DNA from 4 places in the Streptomyces sp. NPDC097595 genome. Region 1 is predicted to be linked to each of the others. Evidence: riboswitches for the same ligand, from Rfam matches in the RefSeq annotation. Region 1 holds a riboswitch; each other region holds the start of a gene.
What was found. A riboswitch is a leader RNA that binds a small molecule or an ion and turns the genes downstream of it on or off. The one in region 1 is predicted to bind thiamine pyrophosphate.

Region 2: linked by a shared signal. The riboswitch ahead of thiO (glycine oxidase ThiO) and the one ahead of ACIQZN_RS04610 (thiamine ABC transporter substrate binding subunit) in region 1 are both predicted to bind thiamine pyrophosphate.
Region 3: linked by a shared signal. The riboswitch ahead of ACIQZN_RS01450 (purine-cytosine permease family protein) and the one ahead of ACIQZN_RS04610 (thiamine ABC transporter substrate binding subunit) in region 1 are both predicted to bind thiamine pyrophosphate.
Region 4: linked by a shared signal. The riboswitch ahead of thiC (phosphomethylpyrimidine synthase ThiC) and the one ahead of ACIQZN_RS04610 (thiamine ABC transporter substrate binding subunit) in region 1 are both predicted to bind thiamine pyrophosphate.

The regions. Positions count from the first base shown of each region.
Region 1 is NZ_JBIWCN010000002.1:431,634-435,819, forward strand. It holds gene ACIQZN_RS04600 (hypothetical protein) at 1-133, opposite strand, end outside; gene rlmN (23S rRNA (adenine(2503)-C(2))-methyltransferase RlmN) at 254-1,360, shown strand; TPP riboswitch at 1,419-1,535, shown strand; gene ACIQZN_RS04610 (thiamine ABC transporter substrate binding subunit) at 1,620-2,723, shown strand; gene ACIQZN_RS04615 (ABC transporter permease) at 2,810-4,186, shown strand, end outside.
Region 2 is NZ_JBIWCN010000006.1:277,768-281,953, reverse strand. It holds gene thiE (thiamine phosphate synthase) at 1-142, opposite strand, end outside; gene ACIQZN_RS12720 (Rv2175c family DNA-binding protein) at 240-605, opposite strand; gene ACIQZN_RS12715 (NAD(P)/FAD-dependent oxidoreductase) at 656-1,903, opposite strand; TPP riboswitch at 2,000-2,112, shown strand; gene thiO (glycine oxidase ThiO) at 2,110-3,285, shown strand; gene thiS (sulfur carrier protein ThiS) at 3,282-3,500, shown strand; gene ACIQZN_RS12700 (thiazole synthase) at 3,503-4,186, shown strand, end outside.
Region 3 is NZ_JBIWCN010000001.1:328,020-332,205, reverse strand. It holds gene ACIQZN_RS01465 (hypothetical protein) at 1-212, shown strand, start outside; gene ACIQZN_RS01460 (NUDIX hydrolase) at 285-791, shown strand; gene ACIQZN_RS01455 (FBP domain-containing protein) at 842-1,336, shown strand; TPP riboswitch at 1,380-1,473, shown strand; gene ACIQZN_RS01450 (purine-cytosine permease family protein) at 1,464-2,846, shown strand; gene ACIQZN_RS01445 (helix-turn-helix domain-containing protein) at 2,955-3,869, opposite strand; gene ACIQZN_RS01440 (lipase family protein) at 4,096-4,186, opposite strand, start outside.
Region 4 is NZ_JBIWCN010000020.1:94,048-98,233, reverse strand. It holds gene ACIQZN_RS27535 (hypothetical protein) at 1-740, shown strand, start outside; gene thiC (phosphomethylpyrimidine synthase ThiC) at 797-2,590, opposite strand; TPP riboswitch at 2,583-2,716, opposite strand; gene ACIQZN_RS27525 (YibE/F family protein) at 2,787-4,109, shown strand.

The DNA of each region.
Region 1 (4,186 bases):
CGGCGGCCTGGACCAGCCACATGGCCGGGGGGTCGTCGTGGCGTAACAGCGCGTTCAGGCCCACGCCGAGTCCGAAGACCACCAGGCCCTGCCCGATCAGGCTGTCGTTGAACCAGTGTTTGACGGTGTGCACGGCACCTACCTCCTGCGGCGGCTGCTGCGGAACTCCCTGTATTGACCCGGTTACCCCGTGAGCCGCCCCTCACCGCGACGCACCGGGACAGCTCCGCGCGTCTGCCACACTGGAAGAACCATGCCTAAGCCCGGAGAACTCACTTTCGTCGCGCCCCGCGGAGCCAAGAAGCCGCCGCGGCATCTCGCCGACCTCACGCCCGCCGAGCGCAGGGAGGCCGTCGCCGCGATCGGCGAGAAGCCGTTCCGCGCCCAGCAGCTCTCGCAGCACTACTTCGCGCGGTACGCGCACGACCCGGCCGAGTGGACCAACATCCCGGCCGGATCGCGGGACAAGCTCGCCGAAGCGATGTTCCCCGACCTGATGTCCGTCGTCCGGCACATCAGCTGCGACGACGACACCACCCGTAAGACCCTCTGGAAGCTGCACGACGGGACGCTGGTCGAGTCCGTCCTGATGCGCTACCCGGAGCGGGTCACGATGTGCATCTCCTCACAGGCCGGCTGCGGGATGAACTGCCCGTTCTGCGCGACCGGGCAGGCCGGTCTCGACCGCAATCTGTCGACCGCGGAGATCGTCCACCAGATCGTGGACGGCATGCGCGCGCTGCGCGACGGCGAGGTCCCGGGCGGGCCCGCCCGGCTCTCCAACATCGTGTTCATGGGCATGGGCGAGCCGCTGGCCAACTACAACCGCGTCGTCGGCGCGATCCGCCGGCTGACCGACCCCGAGCCCGACGGCCTCGGCCTCTCGCAGCGCGGGATCACCGTCTCCACCGTCGGCCTGGTGCCCGCGATGCTGCGGTTCGCCGACGAGGGGTTCAAGTGCCGCCTCGCGGTCTCGCTGCACGCCCCGGACGACGAGCTGCGCGACACCCTCGTGCCGGTCAACACCCGGTGGAAGGTGCGCGAGGTGCTGGACGCCGCGTGGGAGTACGCGGAGAAGTCGGGCCGCCGCATCTCCATCGAGTACGCCCTGATCCGCGACATCAACGACCAGGCGTGGCGCGGCGACCTGCTGGGCCGCCTCCTCAAGGGCAAGCGCGTCCACGTCAACCTGATCCCGCTCAACCCGACGCCCGGCTCCAAGTGGACCGCCTCGCGGCCCGAGGACGAGCGGGCGTTCGTGGAGGCCATCGCGAGCCACGGCGTCCCGGTCACCGTCCGCGACACCCGGGGCCAGGAGATCGACGGCGCCTGCGGGCAGCTGGCGGCCTCCGAGCGCTGAAAGCGGGCCCGGACCACGGCCGAAAACGGCCGTGTAGCCTGGGGCCGAAATCAACTTCATATTCCGACAGGGGAGCGCCACAGCGCTGAGAGTGCGGCACCAAGGACAGGTTGGCCGCAGACCCTCTGAACCTCGCCCGGGTCATTCCGGGTAGGAAGTTCGGACCTTACTCAAGCTGTTGCGCCCTGCCCGCTTCCGGCTCCGGCCGGTGTGCGGGCGGGGCCGCGTCTCTTCCTGGTCACTCCAGGAGGAATCACACATGAGCACCACCCAGAAGGCCGCGGTGGCGGCCGTCGCCGCCGCGCTCGGCGTCACCGCGCTGGCCGGCTGCGGAAGTTCCGACGACTCGGCTTCCGGTTCCGGTTCGACCAAGGGCACCGGCTCCAAGACCGTCACGCTGGTCAGCCACGACTCCTTCAACGCCTCCAAGGACGTCCTGAAGGAGTTCACCCGGGAGACCGGCTACACCGTCAAGGTCCTCAAGAGCGGGGACGCGGGCGCCGCCCTGAACCAGGAGATCCTGACCAAGGGCTCCCCGCGCGGCGACGTGTTCTTCGGCGTCGACAACACCCTGCTCTCGCGCGCCCTGGACAACGGCCTGTTCACCCCGTACGAGGCCAAGGGCCTGGACCGGGTCCCGGCCGATGTCCAGCTGGACGCGGACAAGCACCGGGTCACCCCGGTCGACACCGGTGACATCTGCGTCAACTACGACAAGAAGTACTTCGCCGACAAGAAGCTCGCGCCGCCGAAGACCTTCGCGGACCTGGCGAAGCCCGCGTACAAGGACCTGCTGGTCACCGAGAACGCCGCGACCTCCTCGCCCGGACTCGGCTTCCTCCTCGGCACCGTCTCCGCCTTCGGCGAGGACGGCTACCAGGACTACTGGAAGAAGCTGAAGGACAACGGCGTCAAGGTCGTGGACGGCTGGGAGCAGGCGTACAACGAGGAGTTCTCCGGCTCGGCCGGCGGCAGGAAGGCCAAGGCCGACCGCCCGCTCGTGGTCAGCTACGCCTCCAGCCCGCCCGTCGAGGTGCTTTACGCGGACCCGCAGCCGAAGACCGCCCCGACCGGGGTCGCCACCGGGACGTGCTTCCGCCAGATCGAGTTCGCCGGTCTGCTGGACGGCGCGAAGAACGAGGCGGGTGGCAAGGCCCTGCTGGACTTCCTCATCGGGAAGAAGTTCCAGGAGGACATGCCGCTCACCATGTTCGTCAGCCCGGTCGCGAAGGACGCGAAGGTGCCCGAGCTCTTCACCAAGTTCGGTGCCACCGCCGAGAAGCCGGCGACCGTCGCCCCGGACGCCATCGCCAAGAACCGTGAGCAGTGGGTCCAGTCATGGTCCTCGCTCGTAGTGAAGTAGCGAAGACTCCCGTACGCGGACCGGGCGCGCGCGGGAGATCCGCACGCGCCCGGGCCCGGCGCGGGACCGCGGTGCGGCTCGGCCTGATGGCCGTGCCCGTCGCGTTCTTCGCCGTGTTCTTCGCCTACCCGGTCGCCGCGATCGTGGGCCGGGGGCTCAAGGCGGACGGCGTCTGGCAGTTCGGCCGGTTCGGCGAGGTGCTGGCCCGGCCGGAGATCCTGGACGTCCTGTGGTTCACGCTGTGGCAGGCGCTCGCCTCGACCGCGCTGACCCTGCTGATCGCGCTGCCCGGCGCGTATGTCTTCGCCCGGTTCGAGTTTCCCGGCAAGCAGGTGCTGCGGGCCGTGGTCACGGTGCCGTTCGTGCTGCCGACCGTCGTCGTGGGCACCGCGTTCCTCGCGCTGCTCGGCCGCGGCGGGCTGCTGGACGAGCTGTGGGGCGTACGGCTCGACACCACTGTGTGGGCGATCCTGCTGGCGCACGTCTTCTTCAACTACGCGGTCGTCGTCCGCACCGTCGGCGGGCTCTGGGCGCAGCTCGACCCGCGCCAGGAGGAGGCCGCCCGGGTGCTGGGCGCGAGCCGGTTCACCGCCTGGCGCCGTGTCACGCTGCCCGCGCTCGCCCCGGCCGTGGCCGCCGCCGCGCTGATGGTTTTCCTCTTCACCTTCACCTCCTTCGGGGTCGTACAGATCCTCGGCGGTCCCGGATTCTCCACGCTGGAGGTGGAGATCTACCGGCAGACCGCGCAGCTGCTCGCCCTGCCCACGGCCGCGGTGCTGACGCTCGTGCAGTTCGCCGCCGTCGGCGCGATCCTCGCCGTGCACGCCTGGACCGTACGCCGCAGGGAGCGCGCGCTGAAGCTGGTCGACCCGGCGGTGACCGCGCGCAGGCCGCAGGGGGCCGGGCAGTGGACGCTGCTCGCCGGGGTCCTGCTGAGCGTGCTGCTGCTGGTCCTGCTGCCGCTCGCGGTACTCGTGGAACGCTCGCTCGGCGGTTCCGGTCTCGCCTACTACCGCGCGCTGACCTCGGCGGACGCCAACAGCGGTACGTTCCTGGTGGCGCCGATCGAGGCCATCGGCAACTCCCTGCGCTACGCCCTCGTCGCGACGCTGATCGCCCTCGTCGTCGGAGGGCTCGCCGCCGCCGCGCTGACCCGGCGGGCGGGCCGGCTCGTCCGGGGCTTCGACGCGCTGCTGATGCTGCCGCTCGGGGTCTCGGCGGTCACCGTCGGCTTCGGCTTCCTGATCACCCTGGACAAGCCGCCGCTGGACCTCCGTACCTCCTGGATCCTGGTGCCGCTCGCCCAGGCGCTGGTCGGGGTGCCCTTCGTCGTACGGACCATGCTGCCGGTCCTGCGCGCGGTGGACGCACGGCTGCGGGAGGCGGCGGCGGTGCTCGGGGCCTCGCCGCTGCGGGCCTGGCGCGAGGTGGACTTCCCGCTCGTACGGCGGGCTCTGCTGGTC
Region 2 (4,186 bases), on a different contig from region 1:
TGCCCTTGTCGCGGAGCTGGACGATGTCCACCCCGCCGGCGAGGACCGCGTCGAGGAAGTCGGGCAGGTCCCCCTGGCGCCTGCGGGCGTCCGTGCACAGGTAGAGCCGGGCGTCGGACAGCTGGGTGCGAGGCGTGGACATGGTGCGGTTCCCCCCGGGGACGGTGGCGGCGGATCGGTGGTGCGGCGCGGGGAAGCGGGCCGCCCGCTCGCGCGGTGCGGCCCGCTTCCCGGTGCGGTCAGACGGCGAGCGCCTGGGCGCGGCGCTTCACCTCCGTGCCGCGATTCTCACTCAGTGCCTGCGCGGGCGTGCCCGGCAGGGACGGGTCGGGGGTGAAGAGCCATTCGAGCATCTCCTCGTCGGAGTAGCCGTCGTCCTTCAGGAGGGTCAGGGTCCCGGAGAGGCCCTTGACCACCTTGTCGCCGTCGATGAAGGCGGCGGGCACCTGAAGTGCCCGGTTCTCCCCACGGCGTACGGCGATGAGCTGGCCCTCCTTGACCAGCTGCCGCACACGCGTCACCTCGACATCGAGCATTTCCGCGATGTCGGGCAGGTAGAGCCAGGCAGGGACGAGTGCATCGGTCTTTGCGTCAATCTCGGTCACGGGACAAGCCTGCCATCCCGGACTGACAGCCGAAACCCGGACTCGGCTCTTCAGGGACGCGTGGACGGCCCGAGCGTCGCCGACTTCAGCGGTACGGAGGGGTCCCCGGCCCGGTCCGCGTCGAGCAGGGCACCCGCCTCGATGAGCCGGCGCCCCTGCGCCAGGTCGCGCGGGCGGCTCACCGCGAGCACCGCGACCAGGGCGCCGTCGCGCAGCCAGCACACCGACCAGGCGGGCCCGGCCGGGTCGCCGCGCCACAGCAGGGTGTCCGCGTCCGCGTGGTGCCCGGCGTACTGCACGAAGCGGCCGAACTGCTCGGACCAGAAGTAGGGCACGGGGTCGTACGGCGGGATGTCGGCGTCCTCCGCCGCGATGTGGGCGGCGGCGGTCCTGGGCCCCTGGAGGGCGTTGTCCCAGTGGTGGACGACCAGGCGGGTGCCGTAGCGGGCCGAGGGGAAGGAGGCGCAGTCGCCGACCGCGTACACATCGGGGAGCGAGGTGCGCAGCGCCGCGTCGGCGGTCACCGAGCCCTCGGGCCCGAGGGCGATGCCGGAGCCGGCGAGCCAGCCGGTGGCGGGGCGGGCGCCGATGCCGACGACGACCGCGCCGGCCGGGAGGGTCCGCCCGTCGGCGAGGACCACCGTGCCGGGCTCGACGCGGGCGACCCGGGCGCCGGTGAGGAGCCGGGCGCCGCTCTCTTCGTACCAGGCGGCCATCGGGGCGGCGACCTGGGCGGGCAGCGCTCCGGCCAGGGGGCGGTCGGCGGCCTCCACGACGGTGACCTCGCAGCCGGCGGCGCGGGCGGCGGTGGCGAACTCGGCGCCGATCCAGCCGGCGCCGACGACCACGACGGGGTGCCCGGCCTCCAGGACGGGCCGCAGCCGGGCCGCGTCGTCGAGGGTGCGCAGCAGATGGACGCCGGGGACGCCGTCGGAGCCGGGCAGGGCGACGGGTTCGGCGCCGGTGGCGAGGACCAGGACGTCGTAGGGGACCGGGCCCTCGGAGGTGTCGAGTTCGTGGGCGCCGGCGCGGACCCCGGTGACCTCGCAGCCCAGGCGCAGGGCGATGTCCAGCCCCTCGAAGTCGATGTCGAAGGCGGACTCCTCGGCCTTGCCCAGCAGCACCGCCTTGGACAGCGGGGGCCGGTCGTAGGGCTGGTGCGGTTCGGCGCCGATCAGGGTGACGGGGCCGGTGAAGCCCTGTTCCCGCAGGGCGACGGCGGTCTGCACGCCCGCCATGCCCGCGCCCGCGACGACGACCCGGCGTTCCGTCCGCTCTGCCCGCTGCTGCTCGCTCACCTGTCCACCTTACGTAGCTGACGAGCCATCAGGAAAGGGCGCCCCCTCCCCCGGCCCTCCCTACCCGGTCCGCCGGGCGGGGTTTAGGGTGGCCACCGTAAGACACGCGGGAGCCCGGACGCACCGGGCTGAGAGGGAGGCTGGGCGGCCTCCGACCGTACGAACCTGATCCGGGTCATGCCGGCGAAGGGAGGGGCTGGACGCCAATGCGCACCCATCCCACCGAAGGGTCCGACGTCCTCGTCATCGGGGGCGGCATCATCGGCCTGGTGACCGCCTGGCGGGCCGCGCGGCGCGGTCTGGCCGTCGCGCTCGCCGACCCCGAGCCGGGCGGCGGAGCGGCCCGGGTCGCGGCCGGAATGCTGGCCGCCGTCACCGAGCTGCACTACGGCGAGGAGACGCTGCTCGCGCTCAACCTCGCCTCCGCCCGGGACTATCCGGAGTTCACGGCCGAGCTGGAGGAGGCGAGCGGGCAGGACATCGGCTTCCGGGCCTGCGGCACCCTGGCCGTCGCGCTCGACGCCGACGACCGCGCCCACCTGCGCGAACTCCACGAGCTGCAACGCCGCTCGGGCCTGGACTCGGAGTGGCTGACCGGGCGCGAGTGCCGCCGCCTGGAACCGATGCTCGCCCCGGGCGTGCGCGGCGGCCTCCGGGTGGACGGCGACCACCAGGTCGATCCGCGCCGCCTCGCCGCCGCGCTGCTCACCGCCTGCGAACGGGCCGGAGTGGTCTTCCACCGCCGCCGTGCCGACCGCCTCTCCGTGGTCGCGGACCGGGCCGTGGGCGCCGTGCTCGACGACGGTACGGAGGTGGCCGCCGGCCAGGTCGTGCTCGCCGGGGGCAGCCTCAGCGGCCGGCTCGCCGGGGTCCCCGCCCACGTCCTGCCGCCGGTGCGCCCGGTCAAGGGCCAGGTGCTGCGCCTCACCGTGCCCCCGGCGTACGCCCCCTTCCTCTCGCGCACCGTGCGCGCGGTGGTCCGGGGCAGCCACGTCTATCTCGTACCGCGCGAGAACGGCGAGCTGGTCGTCGGCGCCACCACCGAGGAGATGGGCTGGGACACCACCGTCACGGCGGGCGGCGTCTACGAGCTGCTGCGCGACGCCCACGAGCTGGTGCCCGGCATCACCGAGCTGCCGCTCACCGAGACCCGCGCCGGTCTGCGCCCCGCCTCCCCCGACAACGCCCCGCTGCTCGGCCGCACCGCGCTGCCCGGCCTCCACCTCGCCACCGGCCACGGCCGCAACGGCGTGCTGCTCACCCCTGTCACCGGGGACGCCATGGCGTCGCTGCTGGCCGACGGCGAGCTGCCCGAGGCGGCCCGCCCCTTCTCCCCCGGCCGGTTCGCCCCGGTCCCCGCACCCCAGGAGCAGCCCGCATGACCGAGCCCACCCCGCTCACCGTGTCCGTGAACGGCGCCCCGGCCGCCGTCGCGCCGGGCACCACCCTGGAGGCCCTCGTCGCGACGCTGACCGACGCGACGGCGGGGGTGGCCGCCGCGCTCAACGAGACCGTGGTGCCGCGCGGCCAGTGGCCCGCCGCCGCGCTCGCCGACGGCGACCGGGTCGAGGTCCTGACCGCGGTCCAGGGAGGCTGACGATGTCCGACGACCTGTTCACCCTCGGCGGCAGCGAGTTCACCTCGCGGCTGATCATGGGCACCGGCGGGGCGCCCAGCCTCGACGTGCTGGAGCGGTCGCTGATCGCGTCCGGCACCGAGCTGACCACCGTCGCGATGCGCCGCCTCGACCCGACCGTGCAGGGCTCGGTGCTCTCCGTGCTGCGGAAGCTGTCCATCCGGGTGCTGCCGAACACCGCCGGCTGCTACACCGCCGGGGAGGCCGTGCTCACCGCCCGGCTGGCCCGGGAGGCGCTGGGCACGGACTGGGTGAAGCTGGAGGTGGTGGCCGACGAGCGGACGCTGCTGCCCGACCCGGTCGAGCTGCTGGACGCCGCCGAGATCCTGGTGGACGACGGCTTCACCGTGCTGCCGTACACCAACGACGACCCGGTCCTGGCCCGGAAGCTGGAGGACGTGGGGTGCGCGGCGGTCATGCCGCTCGGCTCCCCCATCGGCTCGGGCCTGGGCATCCGCAACCCGCACAACTTCCAGCTGATCACCGAGCGGGCCGGGGTCCCGGTGATCCTGGACGCCGGCGCCGGGACCGCCTCGGACGCGGCGCTCGCGATGGAGCTGGGGTGCTCCGCTGTGATGCTCGCCTCAGCGGTGACCCGGGCCCAGGAGCCGGAGCTGATGGCCGCCGCGATGCGGCACGCGGTGGAG
Region 3 (4,186 bases), on a different contig from region 1:
TCTGGTTCGTCCGGGAGGCGTGGCCCTCGCCGTCGACCGGCACGTCGTTCGTCTCGGGCGAGCTGGGGCCCGGTCAGGGGCTGCGGCTGACCGTGGAGTCGGACCGAGTGGTGGTGTTCGGCGACGGGATGGAGGCGGACGCGCTGGAGCTGACGTGGGGGCAGAGCGTACGGCTCGGGGTCTCGGAGACCTCGCTGCGGCTGGCGGTATGACGGCGGTGGGCGGACGCGGCATCCCCGTAGGCTCCTCAACGCCCACCGTCCCGCCCCCTTCAGAGGAGCACCATGGCCGCCGAGAACCCCCTCGCCCCGTCCCGTAACACCCGGCCGCCCCAGGCCCAGGCCGCGCTGGGGGTCGGGGTGATCGTGCAGGACGCGCAGGGCCGGATCCTGCTCGGCCGGCACCACAGCGGCACCTGGGAGCTGCCCGGCGGCAAGGTCGACCCGGTGCCGGAGTCCGTCGCGGCGGCGGCCGTACGGGAACTGCGCGAGGAGACCGGGCTGACGGTCCCCGAGGACGAGGTCACCGTCTTCGCGATGCTGCACGACGCCCTCGGCGGGATCAACCGCGTGACGATGGCCGCCCTGGTGCGCGTGGACACCGGCACGGCGCGGGTGACCGAGCCGCACCTCATCAGCACCTGGGAGTGGACCACGCTCGACGCGCTCCCCTCGCCGCTCTTCGACCCGTCCGCGCAGATCCTCGCGACCTGGCGCCCGGACCTCGGCATCCCGCATCCGCCCGTGCACCGGCTCATCCTCGCACCCAATGAGCCCCAGGTGGTCCCCTAACTGAATTAATCGTTTGCCTAGGGGCCATAGGCAGAGTTAGCTTCGTGGGTATGAAGGCCCTGACCGAGCAGGACATCCGCTCATCGTTCGTGAATTGCTCCAAGGGGGAAGCCAAGCGTCTGCCGCTCCCCCGTGATTTCGAGGAGCTGCCGTGGGACGACCTCGACTTCCTCGGCTGGCGCGACCTGTCCGCGCCGGGACGCAGCTACATCGTCACCGAGCACGAGGGCGAGCCCGCCGGGATCTCGCTGCGCTTCCCGTCGCAGCAGCGCGGCTTCCTGCACCGGAGCATGTGCTCGCTCTGCCTGACCACGCACCCGGGCAGCGGGGTCTCCCTGATGACCGCCCGCAAGACCGGTCCGGCCGGGCGCGACGGCAATTCGGTCGGCCTGTACATGTGCACCGATCTGGCCTGCTCGCTGTATGTGCGCGGCAAGAAGAAGGTGGACTCCGGGGCCCGGTTCAAGGAGAGCCTGACCACGGAGGAGCAGATCGCGCGCACCGTCGACAACCTCCACGCGTTCGTGGCGAAGCTCTTCAGCTGACCCCTGCGAAGACATCGGACGGGCCGGCGCTATCCTGGCCGCCACACCGGACACGGGGTGCCCCGCACGGGGCTGAGATCACACCCGTCGAACCTGAACCAGTTAGCACTGGCGGAGGGATGTCTTCATGTCGTTGCCGTATGCCCAGGACGAGCGCGCCGCCTTCGGCGGGCGCATGCCCACCGCCCCCGGCGATCTGCGCATCGAGGCGAACGGGATAGCCCCGGTCCCCGCGGACCGCCGTTACGGCGGGGCGGGCCGGCTGTTCACCGTCTGGTTCGCGCCCAATCTGACCATGACCGGCGTCTTCACCGGCACCGTCGGCATCGCGCTCGGCCTGGACTTCGCGACCGCGCTCGCCGCCGTCGTGCTCGGCACCCTCGTCGGCGCCGCGCCCACCGCGTATCTGGGCACCTGGGGCAGTCGCACCGGATCGGGGCAACTTCCGCTCGCCCGGCTGGCGTTCGGGCCGGGCGTGGTGCTGCCGGGCGCCTTGCAATGGCTGTCGTCCATCGCCTGGGACGCCCTGATCGGCCTCTTCGGCGGGGACGCGCTGGCGCAGCTGTGCGGCTGGCCGTTCTGGCTGGGGGTCCTGGTCATGATGGCCGCGCAGGGTGCGCTCGGGGTGCTGGGTTACGAGGTGATCCACCGGCTCCAGACCGTGATGACGTTCGCCCTGGCCGCCGCCTTCGCGGTGCTCGCCACGAAGCTCCTGAACGGGGTGGACCCGGTGACCACCTCGGCCGTGCACGGCGCGGACCGGGCCGGGGCGTTCGTCCTGACCTGCACCATCGCCCTGAGCCTGGCGCTGTCCTGGGCGCCGTACGCGAGCGACTTCAGCCGCTATCTTCCGAGCGGGACGTCCCGGACGCGCATGTTCTGGTGCACGCTGGGCGGGATCAGCGCCTCCTTCGTGGCGGTCCAGACGATCGGGCTGTGGGGTGCGTCGGTCTTCACGGACCAGACCGCGCGCGGCATCGACTCACTGCTCGGCGGGGGCGCGCTCGGGGCGTTCGGGCTGCTGGCGGTGGCGCTGGCCGCGCTGTGCAGCAACGCGATGAACGACTACAGCGGTTCGCTCGCGTTGCAGACCATGGGGGTACGCCTGCCGCGTCCGGTGGCCGCGGCGCTCGCCGCCGCCCTGGGGTTCCCGCTGGTGCTGTGGATGCACGCGGCGGACACGACGGCCCGCTTCCAGAACGTGCTGCTGCTCGTCGGCTACTGGATCCCCGGCTTCGTGGCGATCGTGTCCGTGGACTGGCTGGTCCGCGCCCGGGCCCGGCGCGGCGCCCCCGTCGACCTCGCGGCCGAGCACGCCCGGTCGCGCCCGTGGTGGCCGGCGCTCGCCGCGTTCGCCGTGGCCTTCGCGGCGGCGGTCCCGTTCATGAGCACCGGCCTGTACGTGGGCCCGGTGGCCGAGGCGCTGCACGGGGCGGACCTGGCGTACGGGGTGGCGTTCCTCGTGGCGCTCGCGGTGTACGCGCCGCTGCGGATGCGCCGGGTCCGCTGACTCCCTCGCGGGGCTCCCGGAAACAAGCCGGGTTGCCCCCGTAGGTACCGAGGTCCCTTCAACGGGCCCGGGACCGGCGGCAGTCCGCCGGTCCCGGCGCCCCGTTCGTCAGGGCATCCTGGCCGTTCCGGTCGGCGCGCACTGCATCTGCTTCTCCGACGGGATCTCCCCGCACACGCTCATGGAGTCGAGCGGCGCCTCCTTGGAGACTCCGAGCATCTTGGTGTACGAGTCGTGCTCGAAGCGGATGAAGGCGTCCAGCTCCATCCCCCGGGCGTCCTTGATGATCACCTTGTCGCCGACGGCGCCGCCCTCGATCCGGCCCCAGACCGCCTGGCAGGCGGCGCTGTAACGGAGTTCGATCTGCATCCCGCGCAGATAGGTGCTCTTGGCGGTCTTGGCGTCCCACTGGCACTCCATGGCCTGGGGGTCGTTGCGCCAGCAGGTGGCCGACGTGCACTTGACCTTGATGTCGCCCGCGCCGGGCACGAGGTCCGCGCCCTGTCCGCTCGCCTTCTTGCTCTCGGTACGGGTCGTGGCGGCATCCGGGCCCTGGTCCGCTCCCGCGAGGTACGGGGAGAGCAGCCCGGTCGCCACCGAGCCCATCAGGGCGCCCGCCGCGATGTACCCGATCACCGCGCAGCGCCGCCGCCACGACACCCCGGGCCGCTCGCCCGGCGTCCGCGCCTCGGCGGCCGTGTCACCGGCGGCGGTGGGCGCGTCCGTGGCCCGGTCCCGCCCTGCCGCGACCGGCGCGCCGGCTCTGGCCAGCAGGTCGAGCAGCGGTTCCGGCGGGGTGCCCGCCACCGCCGCCAACTGCTCGACCGCCACGGGGGTCGGCAGCTGCTTGCCGTTGAGGAACCTCTCCCACGAGGATCGGCTGTAGTGCGTACGGTCGGCCAGCCCGCCGAAGCTGAGCTGAGCCCCCTCCTTGATCCTCCGCATCTCCGCGCCCAGTTGTGCGCGGGCCGCCGCCGTGGCATCCGGTGCCGGGTTCTTCCGATCCGACTTCGCGTTCGACATGCAAGACCCCCCTCGTCATGTGCGCCCGCGCGTCGTCTCCTCCCCCGGGTCCGACGCGGCGCGAGGGACACAATAGATCGGGTATGTGACAGCTCCGCGACAGCTCAAGTGCGTGGCGCGGCGCGGACGCGGGCCTGCCGGTCCCCCGGTCGGCGCCTCCTTCGGGGCACCCGTGAAGGTCTGCGCGGGTTGCCAGGAAAGGGTGCGCGCGATGCCAAGTTCCCGCTCACCGTCGCGGCCGGGCGAAGAGGCGGTCGATCCAGCGGGTGACGTCCGGCAGGGACGCCGACAGGACTCCGCGGTGGTCGGACCCGGGG
Region 4 (4,186 bases), on a different contig from region 1:
TGCGTCACGCACACGAACGACCGGAACTGGCCGCCGTCGGCGAACGCCTCAACGCCGTCCAGCTGCGCACCATGGCGCTGGCGGCCGTCGCCCTGATCACTGCCACGGCCGCCGCGGAGTACGTGCAGTACGTGAAGGTCCGCGACGAAGCACGCGCCACCGCCCGGGACACGGCCTCCGGCGCAGCGCCGGACGGCCTCGGCCAGTCGGGGGCCGGCATAGGAGCGGTCGTCACCGTTCTGGCGCCAATGCTGGCGGGTACGGCGGCGGCCATATTCCTGCTGGTCGGCTACCTCCTGAAGATGCTGGAGCCGCCACCGGCGTTCGCCGGCCCCATGGTGGACGCCGGCTGGTTCTTCGCCGCCGTCACGGCCGCCGCCATCTTCGTCGCCGCCATCGGCCTGCTCATCGCCGCCCTGCGCAACGGCTCGACGTCCCTGTCCGCGCGGGAAGCCCGCGAACAGCTGCCCGACGACGTGGCCCGCGCCAAGGACGCCTGGCGGCAGGCGCTGCTGGAGCGGGGCATCGTGCCCTTCCTGCGCGACGCCCTCGCCGAGCCCGCCGCCGGTCCCGCGGTCCCCGCCCCGCACCGCCCGACGGGCCGCCTCCCCAAGATCGGCTACAGCAGGCCCGACTTCGCCGGCCCGGACGAGGGCCCGGCCGCGGCGCCCCGCCCCACGTACAGCAGCCCGGACTTCACCAGCCCCGACTTCGGCGGTCCCGAGCACGAACTGGACTGACCGCCACGGCTCCGGCACCAGGCGCCGGAGCCGTGCGCGACCGGTCCCGTAGCAGGTCAGTCGGCCAACGGCAGATAGACCCGGTTCCCGCCCGCCGCGAATTCACGCGACTTGCCGAGCATCCCCTCGGCGATCTCCTCGGCCGTCGCCTCCGCGCTCTCCGCGCCGCCGAACTGCTCGCTGATGCTGTGGCTGATCTTCATCGAACAGAACTTCGGACCGCACATCGAGCAGAAGTGCGCCGTCTTCGCGGGCTCGGCGGGCAGGGTCTCGTCGTGGAACTCCCGCGCCGTGTCCGGGTCGAGCGCCAGGTTGAACTGGTCCTCCCAGCGGAATTCGAACCGCGCGTCCGACAGCGCGTCGTCCCACTCCTGCGCCCCCGGGTGCCCCTTGGCCAGGTCGGCCGCGTGGGCCGCGATCTTGTACGTGATGACCCCGGTCTTCACATCGTCCCGGTTCGGCAGCCCCAGGTGCTCCTTGGGCGTCACGTAGCAGAGCATCGCCGTCCCCCACCAGGCGATCATCGCGGCCCCGATACCCGAGGTGATGTGGTCGTACGCCGGCGCGATGTCGGTGGTCAGCGGGCCGAGCGTGTAGAACGGCGCCTCCTCGCAGATCTCCTGCTGAAGGTCGATGTTCTCCTTGATCTTGTGCATCGGGACGTGTCCCGGCCCCTCGATCATGGTCTGCACGCCGAACCGCTTGGCGACCGTGTTCAGTTCGCCGAGCGTGCGCAGTTCGGCGAACTGGGCCTCGTCGTTGGCGTCCGCGATCGACCCGGGGCGCAGCCCGTCGCCCAGTGAGTACGTCACGTCGTACGCCGCGAGGATCTCGCAGAGCTCCTCGAATTGCTCGTACAGGAACGACTCCTTGTGGTGCGCCAGGCACCACGCCGCCATGATCGAGCCGCCCCGGGAGACGATGCCGGTCTTGCGCCGCGCGGTCAGCGGCACGTACGGCAGGCGTACGCCGGCGTGCACCGTCATGTAGTCCACGCCCTGCTCGGCCTGCTCGATGACGGTGTCCTTGTAGATCTCCCAGGTCAGTTCCTCCGCCCGCCCGTCGACCTTCTCAAGGGCCTGGTAGAGGGGGACGGTTCCGATCGGTACGGGTGAATTGCGAAGAACCCACTCACGGGTGGTGTGGATGTTGCGGCCGGTGGAAAGGTCCATGACCGTGTCCGCACCCCACCGGGTCGCCCACGTCATCTTGTCCACCTCCTCCTCGATGGAGGACGTCACCGCGGAGTTGCCGATGTTGGCATTGACCTTCACCAGGAACCGCTTTCCGATGATCATCGGCTCGGTCTCCGGGTGGTTGACGTTGGCGGGCAGCACCGCGCGACCGGCCGCGATCTCCTCGCGCACCACCTCCGCCGGCACGTTCTCGCGGACCGCGACGTACTCCATCTCCGGGGTGATCTCGCCCCTGCGGGCGTACGCGAGCTGGGTGACGGGCCGTCCGTCCCGGCTCCGCCGCGGGCGGCGCGGGCGGCCGGGGAACACCGCGTCCAGATTGCGCAGCCCGCCCCGTGGCGAGGTGTGCTTGAGCCCGTCGTCCTCGGGACGGGCGGGGCGGCCCGCGTACTCCTCGGTGTCGCTGCGGGCGATGATCCAGTTCTCCCGGAGCGGTGCGAGGCCGCGCCGGACGTCGGTCCCGACCGCGGGGTCGGTGTACGGCCCGGACGTGTCGTACAGCGTCACGTCCTTGCCGTTGGTCAGGTGCACCTGGCGGACCGGCACCCGGATGTCGGGGCGCGGCCCCTGGACGTATCCCTTGTGCCAGCCGATGGACTTCCCGGCCTCGTCGCCCTGATTGGAGGCAGGCGTGCGTGTGTCCGATGTGGTCATGAGACCTACTCCCTACGCCGGCATTACCCGGTAACAGGTTCGGCGGTCGGCGCAGCGTCTCCCGTACGGTCGTACGGCGGTCAGCGCCCTCTCAGCCCGGTGCTCCGAGCTCCCGCGTGTGCAAAGGTGCCACCACGCTAGCCCCCGGACGGGTGAGCTGAACAGAGGGCCCCTTCCTTCTTGCGATGATCGGCCGGTGACGCCCCCTCATCGCGACCCAGAACCGCAGGGCCATCAGCACACGCACAGCCATGGCCCGGCCGCACCCGTCTCCACCCATCTGCGCAAGGTGATCGCCGCCGTGCTGATCCCCTTCGCGGCCGCCGTACTCGTCGGCCTCGTGGCGCTCTGGCCGAATGGTGCGCCTGGGCACGAACGGACCGGTGTCGGTTTCGACCGGCAGACCCAGCAGGGAAAGGTGGTGAGCGTCGTCAAGGTCGACTGCAAGGACGTGAACGCCGCCCAGCTTCCCGTCAGCGGCGAGACCCAACCCCCCGAGGACGGACCGGCGTCCGGCGGCCGCTGCGAGAAGGCCACCGTCGAGGTCACCACCGGCCCCGACTCGGGGCGCCGGTTCGTCGAGGTCGTCCAGCCGGACGCGCCGAGGCAACTGCGGGAGGGCCAGGGGGTGGTGGTGGCGTACGCCCCCGACGCGCCCCATGACCTCCAGTACTCCGTGACGGACGTGAACCGGAAGTTCCCCCTGTATCTGCTGGCCGGGATCTTCGCCCTCGCGGTGGTGCTCGTGGGCAGGATGCGCGGGGTCATGGCCCTGGTGGCGCTCGCCCTGTCGTTCGCCGTACTGACCCTGTTCATCCTTCCGGCCATACTGCAGGGCTCGAATCCGCTGCTGGTGGCGGTCGTCGGGGCCGGAGCGATCATGCTGATCGCGCTCTACATCTGCCACGGGTTGACCGCCCGCACCTCCGTCGCCGTCATCGGCACCCTGATCTCACTGCTGCTGATCGGGCTGCTCGGCTCGCTCTTCATCGGCTGGGCGAGCCTGAGCGGGAACACCGACGACAACACCGGCCTCATCCACGGCCTGTATCCGCACATCGACATGAGCGGACTGCTGCTGGCCGGCGTCATCATCGGCTCCCTGGGAGTGCTCGACGACGTCACGGTCACCCAGACCTCGGCGGTCTGGGAGCTGCGCCAGGCGAACCCCACCATGACTGCGAAGCAGCTCTACCGGGCAGGGATCAGAATCGGCCGCGATCACATCGCCTCCGTGGTCAACACCCTGGTGCTCGCCTATGCGGGCGCCGCGCTGCCCCTCCTGCTGCTGTTCACGGTCGCGCAGAGCAGTGTGGGGACGGTCGCCAACAGCGAGCTGGTGGCGGAGGAGATCGTGCGCACTCTCGTCGGCTCGATCGGACTGGTCGCCTCCGTGCCGGTGACGACAGCGCTCGCGGCGCTGGTCGTCTCCGCGGACCGCACGGGGGTCGGCGCGGAAGCCGGGGCTTCGGCACCCGTGCGGAGCGGCAGGGGCCGGCGACGGCGGGCGAGGCCGTGACCGGAACACACAGCGTGATTCACCCGATCGGCAGGTGTCGTGTTCGAGTGGCAAGACGGCTCCCGAGCCGTAAACCA